DNA from 3 places in the Paenalcaligenes sp. Me131 genome. Region 3 is predicted to be linked to each of the others. Evidence: predicted binding sites of a transcription regulator. Region 3 holds the regulator's gene; each other region holds the start of a gene.

Region 1 (4,853 bases), 1.4 Mb from region 3:
CTGCTATATCGGCTAATGCCTGGGCACACTCTACCGAGCCGTGACCATAAGCATTGGCTTTTAATACAGCCAGCGTAGGACCATCCTGCAGGCGACGTGCCAGCAGGTAGTTATGGCGCAAAGCGCCCAAATCAATCATTGCTTGAGAAGGACGAGTCATAATGAATCAGACAGAAGTGTGATAGCGGTTAATCGCCAAACCATCCGTAGGGATTTCCGGCTTCTGGCCTGCAATCAGGTCGGCAATAAGCTTGCCTGATCCACATGCCATGGTCCAGCCCAAAGTGCCGTGACCAGTATTCAAATACAGATTAGGGTAACGCGTTGCTCCTATGATAGGAGTACTGTCTGGTGTCATGGGTCGCAGCCCTGTCCAGAATGTGGCTTTAGGCACATCGCCTCCGGGGAACAACTCGTTGACCACCAATTCCAACGTGGCTCGTCGGCGCAAATCTAACTGCGTGTTGTAGCCGGCCAATTCAGCCATGCCACCTACACGTATACGTTGATCAAAGCGCGTTACCGCAATTTTATAACTTTCATCCAACACTGTGGACTGCGGCGCTAAGGCAGGATTCACTAATGGCACAGTCAAGGAATAGCCCTTGACGGGATACACCGGTAGGTCTATATCCAATTGCGTCAAGGTCTGACGTGAGTAGCTACCAAAGGCCAATACGTATTTATCGGCTTTCAGCACCTTGTCACCTACACGCACACCAGCGATTTGCCCTTGCTCAATCACAAAGCCATCCATGCTTTGCCCAAGCATAAACTTCACCCCCAAGGCTCGCGCTTTCTCTGCCAAGGCTTGGGTGAACAGATGACAATCGCCCGTTTCGTCATTCGGTAAGCGCAAACCACCAGTGAGTTTTTCTTTGGCCTGTGCCAAGGCTGGTTCGTACTGACACAGCCCCTCTCTGTCTAGCAACTGATACGGTACGCCGCACTGCTCTAATACCGTGATATCACTTTGCACGCTATCCAATTGAGCTTGTGTACGGAACAACTGTATCGTGCCGCCCGTACGTTGCTCGTACTGAATATTGGTATCGGCACGTAGCTGTTGCAGGCAATCACGGCTGTACTCCGCCACGCGCATCATGCGTTCTTTGTTGACCACGTAACGCTCTGGTGAACAATTGCGCAGCATTTGCAGCATCCAACGCAGTTGAAACAGACTGCCATCTAAGCGTATGGCTAAGGGTGCATGCTTTTGAAATAACCACTTCAGCGCTTTGGTAGGAATGCCCGGAGCCGCCCACGGTGTGGAATAGCCCGGCGACACTTGGCCTGCATTGGCAAAACTGGTTTCATCCGCCACCCCAGGTTGCCTATCTATCAGCGTCACTTCCATGCCGGCTTGACGCAAGTAGTAGCCGCTGGTGACTCCCACCACGCCTCCACCCAAAACAAGGACATTCATTCCCATCTCCGCTATCTATAAGTATTTTTACTATTTTAAGTAATGACTTATAGTTAATACGGCTAAAATTTAGCCCTAAAGCAGTGTTAATCACTATAAAAAATCACACTATTCTTCTTTAAAAGTGAAATGCACCAGTTAGACAGAATCGATAAAAAAATCCTGCATATACTGCAGCGAGAGGGCCGTATTCCTATGACGGAATTAGCCGAACGTGTAGGCCTGTCACCGTCGCCCTGTACCGAGCGTGTGAAGCGTATGGAGCGCGATAAGATCATCACAGGCTACCATGCCAAGTTATCGGCAGCGGCCTTAGATAAGCCTATGTTGGTATTTGTAGAAATTAAATTAGCGTCTAAATCAGAAGAAATTTTCGATAAAGTAAAACAAGAACTTTCTTTGATTCCAGACGTGCAAGAATGCCATTTAGTTTCGGGCAGTTTTGACTATCTCATTAAAGCTAGATTAAGCGGCATGCGTGAGTACCGCCGTTTACTCGGTGATATACTAAAACGGTTGCCTGTCGCGGCAGAATCGCAAAGCCACGTGGTCATGGAAGAAGTAAAAGAAAGCCTTTGGCTGAACCTCGATCGGTAAAACCTATTAAAAGGCCCTTAAATATAGTTGGCTTCTGTATAGATCATTGACCGCTGTCAATTACACTTGAGGGAAGAGCGTGTTCCAATAGCTCTATCTGATTTCATGACATGGTACACGCCATTTTGCGTCTGCCTTTTTCTTGTTTTAAGCATGGAGATTGTGACTTATGTCTATCAAATATATTGCTGCAGCTTTGTTGACCGCTGCTAGTTTGCCTGTTTACGCTGCACAATGTGACATCACTATTGAAGGCAATGATGCCATGCAGTTCAACATGCAGGAAATCGTTGTAGATAAAACCTGCACCGAGTTCACCGTAAACCTGAAACACGTTGGTTCCATGCCTAAAGCTGCAATGGGCCACAACTGGGTACTGACAAAAACAGCCGATTTCCAAGCGACAGCCACTGAAGGTATGTCTGCAGGTATCGACAACGACTACATCAAAGTTGGTGACGAGCGTGTGATCGCTCACACAGACGTAGTGGGTGGTGGTGAGTCCACATCCGTAACGTTTGACGTTGCTAAACTGGCTGCTGGCGAAGACTACACATTCTTCTGCTCTTTCCCTGGCCACTGGGCTATGATGAAAGGCACACTGAAACTGGGCGAATAATCCCCTAGTCTCTTGCATGCCAAAAGCGCCGCAATAGCGGCGCTTTTTTGTGTCTGCGAATTACGTATTAGTAGCCTGGGCCAGATGCCGCTTTAGCCACGGGCGCCCCACCTTTGTAGCGAGCCGCCATACTGCGCAAACCAGCAGCCAGCACCGACGTATCTAAACCTACCGCTACAAACTCACAACCCAAGTCTAAATAATGTTGAGCGTACTCTTCGCTCACCGACAAAATGCCAGCGGCTTTTCCAGCTCCTTTAATACGCGCAATCGCTGTATCAATCGCCTCTTGCACATCAGGGTGACCAGGGTTTCCTAGATGCCCCATCGCTGCGGATAAATCAGCTGGGCCAATGAAAATACCGTCCACACCCTCTACCGCTGCAATGGCTTCGATGTTTTTCAGCCCTTCTAGGCTTTCTACCTGCACCAACAAACACATTTGATCATTGGCTAGCTCAGCATAGTTTTCAATGGCATTCCAACGAGAGGCACGTGCCAATGCCGCCCCTACACCACGAACCCCTTGAGGTGGATAACGCATGGCTTGCGCCATTAAGGTTGCCTGCTCTGGTGTATCTACCATCGGTACTAGCAAGGTTTGCACGCCAATATCCAACATCTGCTTAATCAACGCCACATCCCCTACCGGCGGACGTATCACAGGATGAGAATCATAAGGAGCAACCGCCTGCAGCAATGGCAATAAAGAGCGCACATCATTAGGGGCATGCTCGCCATCCAACACCAACCAATCAAAGCCAGCGGTCGCGGCAATTTCTGCTGCAGTGCTATTGGGTAAACCTACCCATACACCCACTTGTTGTTCGGTACGTAGACGCTGTTTAAACGTATTGACGGGGAGATCCATACTTCAACCTTAGAAAGAAGAAACCATTGAAGTAAGGTAGCACACTACTCTGTGCTTATCGCCTGCATAGTGCACTGTTTTTGGATGGCCAGCACGAAAAACTACAACGTGTGACGTTGCTCGTGCAAAAGACGCGCTAACTCAGGCAGTACTGCTACTTGCCCCGGCAATTGAGCCACTACACTGCCCTGTTTGCACACCACAATTACTGGCACAGAACGTATGCCATAACGTTGGCTAATGGCCGAAGACGCGGACACATCCACCTCGCCGTAATAGGCAAGCTCAGGATGTTGCTGTGCAAAGGCTTGCACCGCTGGGCGTACTTGATGACAAGGCTGACACCATGGTGCAGAAAAATACACCACGGCAATCTCAGCCTGCATCACCGTTTGAGAAAAATTATCCAGGGTTAGCGCATGCCACCCCTGTTGTGTCACCTTTTCAAGCGTAGCCGTCATGCCTGAGCGGCTTTGCGCTTAACCTGACGCACCACGATAGCCCCCATGCTAAGACCCAATATGGCAGCCACCAGCGAAGCCGTCAGCACACCTAACTTGGCCGCACCTAGCAAGCTTTCATCTACAAACGCCAGCATGGCGATAAAGATGGACATGGTGAAACCAATACCTGCCAACAAGCCAATCAGTGCAATACCAGACCAGCTCACACCTTCGGGCAGCTTACAGAGCTTCAATGTCACCATCAGCCAGCTCACACCCATGATGCCTATAGGTTTACCCAGCACCAAGGCCGCTATCACCCCAACCATCACCCAGTTTGCACCATCTTGGCTCAGGTCTATGCCATCAAAGCTCACACCCGCATTAGCTAAGGCAAACAGCGGCATCACCCCAAACGCTACCCATGTGTGCAACGCCATTTGTACGCGAGTGACTGGTGCCAGCATGTCGCGCTGTGCACGACGTACATCGCTTAAGGCATGGGCGAGTTCTTCGGGCTCAACGGAATCTCTACGTTTACGCAGGTCTTGTACGACACGCTCTAGGGTTTGCATGGGGCGCTCAAGACGACGGCTAGGCAGTACAGGCGTCATCAAGCCCAATACCACACCCGCTAAGGTAGGATGCGCACCCGTCATCAGTACGCCACCCCAAATAATCAACCCCGGAATCACGTAGGCATAGGCACTCCCGATACCAATGTGCTGTAACCCCAATACCATCGCAATACCCAGCGCCACCACCAAAAATCCGCTGTAGTCCAAACCGCCGGAATAGAAGAAAGCAATAATCAGCACCGCGACGATGTCATCAATGATGGCCAATGCCAGCAAAAACACGCGGATATTAGAAGGAATGGAACGCCCCAACAAGGCC
Region 2 (4,853 bases), on a different contig from region 3:
GCTTTGATGTACCGGGCATCATCACCCCTAACGTCACACGCTGCGCTCAACTCTTCAATGCCTTACACCCCACAACGCAACCTGCCACCTCACCCTCTCAGCCGTGGACGCTGTTAGTGCCCACTGAGCTAGATAGCTTGAACCTGGATGACGATGTAGTTCAGCAATTTCATGCTGCCTGCGAAGCGTTAGAACAAGCCGGTGCAACGTTGGTGAAAGCGAGTTTTCCAGCATTGATCACGGCCGGTGCAACAGCGGCAGAAGGCGGCATGATTAGCACCGAAGCCTACAGCATTCACCAGCACTGGCTTGAAAACTATGGCGAGCAATACGACCCTCTTATACGTCAGCGCATTACCGCTGGCGCCGCGTTACCGGCATGGCGCTACGCACAGGCTAGTCAGCAACTACACGAGCAAACACGCGCGGCGCTACATCAACTTGCACACGTAGATGCCGTACTGACGCCTACCTGCCCCATGCTGGCTCCCGCACTTGCCCCGCTACACGACAGTGAGCGTTATCTGGCCACCAACCGGCGCTCGTTCTCGCTCACTGAATTTGCTAATCGCCTGAATCTACCCAGCCTTAGCTTGCCTTACACCCCCGCCAATACACACAGCATTGGCTTATTACTGACTGCCAAACCCCACAACGAGCCTAGGCTTCTTGCTCTAGCCCAGTGGATAGAAACCCTTTTACTTGCCAAGGAGCAACACCATGATTGTGATTAATGCCAAACAACTGCGCGGTACCCCTAGAGACGCAAGCGGTCCGGGCTGGGAAAGCGTGCGCATGATTGTCAAAGACGATGGCATGGGCTATTCCGTACACGAAACACGCATCACCGAAGGTGCCGAGCTAGAACTGGAATACAAAAACCACTTCGAGACCAACTACTGCGTATCCGGCGAAGGTGAAGTGAAAGACCTGAACACCGGCAAAACCTACCCCATCAAAGCAGGCGATATTTATGCGCTAAACCTGAATGACCCGCACATTCTGCGCGCCATCAAAGGTGACCTGCATTTGCTGTGTGTGTTTAATCCACCGCTCAACGGTGATGAAACCCATAACGCTGATGGCAGCTACGACGTGCGCGACTAATCGCCACCACGTTTTCTGCTGATTCTTACACATCATCTTTAGAGGTATCACATGGGAAATTATCCTGCCGCCTACCAGGCTACTCAGGGCTCAGCACTCTCTGTGGACAAAGCGTTCTACAGCCGTCTGATAGAACGTCCAGAAACGCGCACCTTAGTGGACAAGTTTGTGGTGCCCATCCGCAGTGGCAAAGCATGGGAAGTACCGGCTGGCCACGTCTGCCGCATTGTCACCATTGAAGGCCCTCAAGTCGCCGACCTGAACATGTGGAATAGGCACGACCCACGTGAACGCATGTGGGCATCCCGTACACGTCAGCTACAAGCGGCGCACGTTAGCGTCCATGATCGTCTGTGGTCTACGCTGCCCTTCCTACGTCCTATGGCCACTATTACTGACGACACCCTTGCCGATTACGGCATTGATGGTGACGGTGGTCGCGTGCACGATTTGCTGGGCACGCGTTGCGACCCTTACGTGAATCATCTGCTCACAGGTGAAGATTTCCATTTCCACTGTCACTCCAATCTGACACGTGCGGTTGCTCCCTACGGCTTAACGGAATTCGACGTACACGACGTCTTAAATGTGTTTCAATGCACAGGCTTGAATGACGACGATCAGTATTTCATGAAGGCCTGCCCAGCTCAAAAAGGCGACTACTTCGAGTATTTTGCCGAGATAGACTTGCTGTGTGCGCTGTCTACCTGCCCTGGTGGTGATTTATCCGTACCATTATGGGGGCCAGATGCCCGTGACCCTATTGATGTTTGTCGTCCATTAGGTGTAGAAGTATATGCGTTGGCACCTGAATTACTGGAAGGTTGGTCACAACCAGAACGCGCCCGTTACCACGGCCACCACGGCATGAACCCTGAACTCGTTCAATGGAGATGAGTCATTGAAAACCAAAATCGATGTGGAAAATCTATCTATTGTTGATGTCATTGGCTACAAGCTACGCAATGCCATTATCGAAGGTAAGTTAGCCCCCGGAGAACAGCTGATAGAAGTGGATCTCGCACAAACCTACGATGCTTCACGCAATAGCATCCGCGAAGTGCTGCACCTACTGGTTCGCGATGGCTTGGCCACATCGATTCGTCACCGTGGCGTCTTTGTACGCAAGTTTCACGTTGATGATCTGCAAGACTTATACACCGCACGTCGTACCTTGGAGCTGCACGCTGTGCGCTCCTCTCCCCCGCCTTCCCGCGCGTTGCTCAACAAGATGGCCAGAAACAACAAACAAGCCGAACGCGCCTTGGCCAAAGAGCAATGGCAAGAAGTGGGATCGCTCAGTTTGATGTTCCACCAACTGGTGGTGTCTATGCTGGGCAGCAAACTGTTGGACGAGTTCTTTCTCACCCTCTGTGCGCAACTACGTTTGGTGTTCTTTGCCGGGCCAGATGAAAAAATCGTTCAAGCCCCGCTGTGGATAGATTGGGAACGCCGTATACATCAATGTTTATGCGACGGTGATATCGTCCAAGCCGAACACGAGTTAGCACAGTACTTAGATGCCTCTGAAAAAGCATTGAGCAAAGTGGTCAGTACATACCAAAACTCAGGTCTGAAATAAGTGCTGTATTTACCTGTTATTACAGCCTTTTGCCATAGGGCACAAACTTTGCTGATATAGTTTTCACCTGAAGAAGCCTACATAACGTAAAACAAGGGACAAGCCATACAAAACAGTCATGTGGCCACGACCTCACGATAAGAGGCTGTATTCTCCACAATACCGTCGTGCCAACTTGCCTGCTTGACCCGTATCAAGCCCTTTTTTACCAGTCATGGCAAAATGTGTTTAAGCCCATTGTTTTTTCATTAAGGTGTTTCAATATATGAAAACTGTACTATTGCCCTACGACGGTTCTGATACCGCCAAACGTGCCCTGCAATATCTGATTGATCTGTCTAAGGATTACTCCGGCTTTTCAGTGCATGTACTGAACGTGCAGTTTGATCCACAAATTTATGGTCGCAGCTACACAGCCTTCATTGGCGACGCGCTGAAGCAACTGCGTGAAGATACGCACAAATACGCTATTGATATGGCCGAACAAGCCGCTGCACTGCTGCGCGAGGCGGGTATCAATACGACTGCTCACGCCTCTGTAGACACCGATATCGCGTTCGCTGTAAACGAACTGATCAAATCGCAAAAATGTGACTCCATCGTGATGGGCACACGCGGTATGAGCGGTTTGGGTAATTTGTTCTTGGGCTCGGTAGCCACTCGCATCATCCATCAAGTAGACATTCCTGTCACTCTGATCAAGTAAGCGAGTACCCACCTACAAAAACAGGCGCATAAAGCGCCTGTTTTTTATTGTCCACTACCTTAGCCTATTACATACGTCCCATCACATCCGTGGCAGGGTTACGTTTGTGCCAGAAGGCCAAAAAGATATGAGCGAAGATCGCAAGGAACAACACAATGCCTAGATTACCGTGCCAGTTGTTTCCTAAAGCCACCATCCACTCTACTTTGTGCTCGCTGGCTTGCGTAATAGGAATGCCAAAGTAGTTGAAAGCGCGTCCCGACCCATATTGGCGGAACAAGGCCATACAGGGTACAGCCACCATAAACACATACAGTAATCGGTGCCCCCACAAGGCCAAAGCGCTAATCGCTGCTGGCGCCTCGTCACGCATTCTCCACACCCACAACACACGTATCCACCACAGCAAGAACAACGTAAAACCCGTCACTCGATGCCAAGGCCACAAGGCATCTGACAACGGGGTTTCATCTGCAAATCGTCTCGCTAGAATCGTGACTAGCATGACACCAAAGCCTATTGTCATTAACCAATGCAAAAACCGACTTACGCCATCGTATCGTGTTTGCGAATTGGAAAAAGAACGCATGACTGCCTCCTTCATTTATCAACGTCAGGGAACACAGGACGAGTGGAAGCCTGATGCGTCCACTCACGCCACATGGCAACCAACAACGCCATCAAGACCGGGCCTATAAACAACCCTACAAAGCCCATAGTCTGTACACCACCTACCAATCCGAAGAAGGTAGGTAAAAACGGAAGTTTCACCGGGCCACCTACTAAGCGTGGGCGCAACGTTTTGTCTACGATGAAAAGCTCTATCGCCCCCCATAAGAACAGCCCCACACCAGCGCCTACGCTACCCGAACCAACCAAGTACAGCGACACCAAGGTGAACGACAACGGAGCGCCCCCAGGTATCAAGGCCATAAAGCCAGTCACCACTCCAAGCAAAGCAGGCGATGGTACACCGGCGACCCAGTAGGCAATACCCAGCACAATCCCTTCACCCAGCGCGATTAACCCCATGCCGGTTACGGTGGAGTTCACCGTTGCCGGTACGACGCGGGAAAACCGCTGCCATCGCTCGGGCAAAATACGCTCGCCGATGACATCCAGTTGGGACAATATATGATCGCCGTCTTTATAGATGAAAAATAAAGTAATCAGCAGAAACAAGAGGGTCAGCATCAGGTGGAACACGTTTCCAGTCGCCGACAACACCATACGGTAGATATTGCCTAAATGCTGGCCGCTCACCATCTCTACCATAGAGCCCAATGCATGAGGCTCACCCAGATAAAAGGTCCAGTACTCAGAGATACGCTGGCCCACTAACGGCAATGCGCTAATCCAATCGGGTACCGGCATACCATCACGGTTTGCCGCTAAAGCCCATGCAATAAAGCTGCTGGCTTCTTTAATAGCAAAGGACAATGCCAACGATATGGGTAC
Region 3 (4,853 bases):
CAATTGGCGAATCGCCCTTGTATTCCTCACCCAGATTATTTATTACGGTCTGCCTTGGTTGCAGTGGAATGAACGCCAAGCCGTCTTGTTTGATCTGGGTACGAGGAAGTTCTATTTGTTCGGCATTGTGATGTGGCCACAGGATATTATTTACCTGACTGTGCTGCTGATTTTGTCGGCATTCTCGCTGTTTCTCTTTACCGCAATGGCAGGGCGTTTGTTCTGTGGTTACGCCTGTCCGCAAACGGTATATACCGAAATCTTCATGTGGGTTGAACGCAAGGTGGAAGGCGACCGTATGGCTCGCATCCGTCTGGATGAGGCTCCTTGGAGTGCTAAAAAACTGCGTCTCAAAGCCACAAAGCATTTCTTGTGGATAGTGATTGCGCTGTGGACTGGTTTTACATTTATCGGTTACTTCGCACCTATTCGCGAGTTAGGCGCGCAGATTCTAGATTTCACATTGGGTCCATGGCAGTGGTTCTGGTTGTTCTTCTACGGTTTTGCTACCTGGGGGAATGCAGGCTTTCTGCGTGAGGCAATCTGTAAGTACATGTGCCCGTACGCACGTTTCCAAAGCGTGATGGTGGATGACGACACGTTTGTGGTGAGTTATGACCACGTGCGTGGTGAGCCTCGTGGTAAACGTTCTAAAAAGGTAGACCACAAAGAAGCGGGCTTAGGGGACTGTGTAGACTGTACGCTCTGTGTACAGGTCTGTCCGACCGGCATCGATATTCGAGAAGGGCTGCAATACATGTGTATTGGGTGTGGGGCCTGTATCGATGCCTGTGATGATGTGATGGAGAAACTGGATTACCCCAAAGGGCTGATTCGCTATACCTCTGGTCGCGCTATTACCGAGCGTTTGAGCCAGTCTCAGGTACGCCGACACATGTTTAGGCCTCGTATCTTGGTGTATATTGCAATCTTGAGCCTTATTACTGTGGCAGCGGCCTATTCGCTGGTAGCCCGTAATGATCTGCATATGGATGTCATCCGTGATCGTGGGGTAATGGGGCGTGAGATTCCTGGCGGCTACATAGAGAATATCTATAGACTGCAAATGATGAACAAGTCCGAGCAGCCTATGCGTATTGAGTTAGAGGCTGAAGGTTTCCCAGGTATCACGATTAGTACAGTGAACAGCGGTAGTGCAGAAATAGTCGTACCATCAGCAACGAACGAGTTGATTCCTGTACACGTACGGGTTCCGGTAGAAGCTGGTTTGAAAGAAGGTATGCACGATATTGTGATTACTGCTCGAAAACCCGCAAACGCTGAGTCTGGTGAAGAATTCATCAGTGAGAAAACACGATTTTATGTGCCTCGCTAAGGCGCACACGATAAAGGACCTATCATGGCAAATGCAATAGATCAGGAATTGGATACGCAACCGTGGTTTAAAGAGCCTTGGCCGTGGATTCTCATGGCGGGCCCATTTGTGGCTATGGTTGGCTGCGCGATCACTATCGCTTTGGTATTGCAACCTACAGGGGTAAGCGAAGAGATTAGTGATGGCGGGCAGAAGCGTGGTTTGGTGGTGACCAGAGATCAAGCACCTGAGGCTCCTGCCGTAGTAGAAGCAGAGTAAAGCCACTACGCAGCAATAAAAAATCCCACGTTGTTACGTGGGATTTTTTTATGATGCCTTAAGCGTTGCGACGTTGAAGGCTTGCCAATAGGTCTGTGGCTTAGCAGTCTACCCCAGCCATTGCTTGCAGCGCAGGCAGGTCTAGGATCATGACTTCGCGTTGTTGTATACGCAGTAAGCCTTCACGGGCAAAGCGTGAGAACAGACGGCTAACCGTTTCTAGTGTTAGGCCCAAGAAGTTACCAATTTCTTCACGGCTCATGCGCAAAATGAACTGGTAAGGGGAGTAGCCCAAGGTAGACAAGCGTTGCGACAGGTTGATCAAGAAAGCGGCAAGACGCTGTTCAGAGCGTAATGCGCCCAAGTTCATGATCAGGGTATGAGCACGGTTGATTTCCTTACTCATTAGGCGACGCAGTTGTTGTTGCAAGATGGGAAGCTGCAATGACAGCTTATCTAGCTCGTTCAACGGCATCACACAGACCTCACTGTCTTCCAGTGCGATAGAGTGAGAGACATGGCGGTTATTTAATAACCCATCCATGCCAATAATTTCGCCCGGCAGCAAGAAGCCAGTAATCTGCACTTGGCCGGATGCGTCTTCCAGTTGTGTCTTGATGCTGCCTGTGCGCAAGGCATAGATGGCGTCTACTTCATCATCAAGGTGGAACAGGACAGAGCCTTTGGTCAAACGTATGCGTTCTTTGACCAGTTCATCCAGTTTCTGCAGGTCGTGGTTGGACATCCCCAGCGGCAAGCAGATTTCATTCAGCATGCAGGATGAGCAACGTATAGCATCGTGACTGACAGAGATTCGTTTTTGCATAGAAAGCGTCTGCGGTTGAAAACAGTTAGGTACAAAGACCGTAATGAGAGCTTATTTTCAAACGCAGCATAAAATTCGCACTTCGGAGTGAAGTGCCATAGTTAGTATTCTAGCGTATTTAAAAGCTCTTTTTGAAACATCAAGGATTTTGCTTTTTCTTTTATTTTAGTGGGTTGCAATAAATGTAAGAAAATGCAAATAAACACATAAATGATTTTAACAGGCTCTTGAAGTTTGGCCAGATGTCATCATCTATAAGTCAAGCGAAATTAAACTGGTGCAGTCTGTGAATACTCATCGCAAGATTCTGCACATTACCTAGAGTAAGGCAACATGCGAATTGATAAATTAACGACAAAATTTCAACAGGCTTTGGCTGATGCGCAAAGCTTGGCATTGCAACAGGGCAATTCTTATCTGGAACCTGTACACGTATTGGCTGCATTGTTGGCTGACGTGGATTCCGGAGCAGGCAGTCTATTGGCGCGTGCAGGTGTGGCCGTGCCGCGTTTACAAGCCGAAGTTAAAAAAGCAATTGATGCATTACCTCAGATTTCATCTGGGGATGTGAATTTAAATATTAGCCGCGAACTACAAAGTGCGTTGGCATTAACGGAAAAAGAAGCCACCTCACGTGGTGATACCTATATTGCCAGCGAATTATTTTTGTTGGTATTAAGCCGAGATAAAGGGCAGGCTGGCCGCTTATTAAAAGAAGCTGGTCTAAACGAGCAAGCGTTGGTTGCCGCGATTGATGCTGTGCGCGGTGGTGAATCGGTGAGTGACGCAGAAGGCGATGCCAATAGAGAAGCGTTGTCCAAATACACCACAGACCTGACTGAGCGTGCTCGTCTGGGTAAGTTAGACCCGGTGATTGGTAGGGACGATGAGATCCGTCGTTCTATACAGATCTTGCAACGTAGAACCAAAAACAACCCTGTGCTGATTGGTGAGCCAGGTGTAGGTAAAACAGCAATTGTGGAAGGGTTGGCTCAGCGTATCGTGAATAACGAAGTGCCTGAGAACCTGAAAAACAAACGTGTGTTGGTACTGGATTTGGCCGCCTTGTTAGCGGGTGCTAAATACCGTGGTGAGTTTGAAGAGCGTCTGAAAGCTGTCTTGAAAGAATTGTCTCAAGACGCGGGTAAAACCATTCTCTTTATTGATGAAATCCATACCATGGTTGGTGCAGGTAAAGCCGAAGGTGCGATGGATGCCGGCAATATGCTGAAACCAGCGCTGGCCCGTGGTGAGCTGCACTGTATAGGTGCCACGACCTTGGATGAGTACCGTCAGTACATAGAGAAAGATGCCGCGTTAGAGCGTCGCTTCCAGAAAGTGCTGGTGGATGAGCCTGATGTAGAGTCCACCATTGCGATTCTGCGTGGTTTGCGTGAACGTTATGAGTTGCACCACGGTGTGGTCATTACTGACCCAGCGATTGTGGCTGCTGCTGAGCTGTCTAACCGCTACATTACCGACCGATTCTTGCCGGATAAAGCGATTGACTTGATCGATGAAGCGGCTGCGCGTATTCGTATGGAGATTGACTCAAAACCTGAAGTCATGGATAGGCTAGATCGCCGCATGATTCAGCTCAAAATTGAGCGTGAAGCCGTGCGTAAAGAAACTGACGATGCGTCACAGCGTCGTTTGGCCACCATTGAAGAAGAGCTGGAGCGTTTGCAACGCGAGTACAACGATTTTGAGGAAGTCTGGAAAGCCGAGAAAGCGGCTGTACAAGGTACGCAGTCTATCAAGGAAGAAATTGAGCAGCTCAAAGCGGAAATGGCTGAACTGCAACGTAAAGGTCAGTTTGATAAATTGGCTGAGCTGCAGTACGGCAAGTTGCCCGAGTTAGAAGGCCGTTTGGCTACTGCCGAACAGTCTAAAGACAAGCTGGAAGACAAACCTAAGCTGTTACGTACTCAGGTAGGTACTGAGGAAATTGCCGAGGTGGTATCACGTGCAACCGGTATTCCTGTGTCTCGCATGATGCAAGGTGAGCGTGAAAAACTGCTGAACATGGAGCAGCACCTTGAGGAGCGTGTGGTAGGTCAGAACGAAGCTGTGTCGTTGGTGGCGGATGCGATCCGACGTTCACGTGCTGGTTTGGCTGACCCATCTAAACCTTATGGTTCGTTCCTGTTCTTAGGGCCTACCGGCGTGGGTAAAACCGAGCTGACCAAAGCCTTGGCGGCATTCTTGTTTGACTCTGAAGATCATTTGATTCGTATTGATATGTCAGAGTTCATGGAGAAACACTCGGTAGCCAGACTGATTGGTGCGCCTCCGGGCTATGTGGGTTACGAGCAGGGCGGTTACTTGACTGAAGCTGTGCGTCGTAAACCGTATAGTGTGATTTTGCTGGATGAGGTAGAAAAAGCACACCCCGATGTGTTTAACATCTTGCTGCAGGTATTGGATGATGGT

What was found. Region 3 encodes FNR, which switches genes on or off when oxygen is low (the NO sensors DNR and NnrR bind a similar motif). Its sites were predicted from a motif close to TTGATNNNNATCAA; they were not measured.
Region 1: azu (azurin) is a predicted target of FNR. The motif match lies at 2,070-2,083, and genes of this name have one in related genera.
Region 2: ACLPHM_RS10265 (universal stress protein) is a predicted target of FNR. The motif match lies at 2,873-2,886, and genes of this name have one in related genera.

Annotation. Positions count from the first base shown of each region.
Region 1 is NZ_JBKQGY010000001.1:1,525,148-1,530,000, forward strand. It holds gene alr (alanine racemase) at 1-160, opposite strand, end outside; gene ACLPHM_RS07450 (D-amino acid dehydrogenase) at 167-1,426, opposite strand; gene ACLPHM_RS07455 (winged helix-turn-helix transcriptional regulator) at 1,556-2,023, shown strand; gene azu (azurin) at 2,193-2,642, shown strand; gene hpaI (4-hydroxy-2-oxoheptanedioate aldolase) at 2,710-3,513, opposite strand; gene ACLPHM_RS07470 (thioredoxin family protein) at 3,615-3,974, opposite strand; gene nhaA (Na+/H+ antiporter NhaA) at 3,971-4,853, opposite strand, start outside.
Region 2 is NZ_JBKQGY010000002.1:459,082-463,934, forward strand. It holds gene ACLPHM_RS10245 (amidase) at 1-734, shown strand, start outside; gene ACLPHM_RS10250 (ectoine synthase) at 721-1,107, shown strand; gene ACLPHM_RS10255 (urea carboxylase-associated family protein) at 1,159-2,004, shown strand; gene ACLPHM_RS10260 (GntR family transcriptional regulator) at 2,009-2,689, shown strand; gene ACLPHM_RS10265 (universal stress protein) at 2,955-3,395, shown strand; gene ACLPHM_RS10270 (cytochrome b) at 3,463-3,984, opposite strand; gene ACLPHM_RS10275 (AI-2E family transporter) at 3,996-4,853, opposite strand, start outside.
Region 3 is NZ_JBKQGY010000001.1:153,288-158,140, forward strand. It holds gene ccoG (cytochrome c oxidase accessory protein CcoG) at 1-1,336, shown strand, start outside; gene ACLPHM_RS00800 (hypothetical protein) at 1,361-1,594, shown strand; gene fnr (fumarate/nitrate reduction transcriptional regulator Fnr) at 1,695-2,420, opposite strand; gene clpB (ATP-dependent chaperone ClpB) at 2,754-4,853, shown strand, end outside.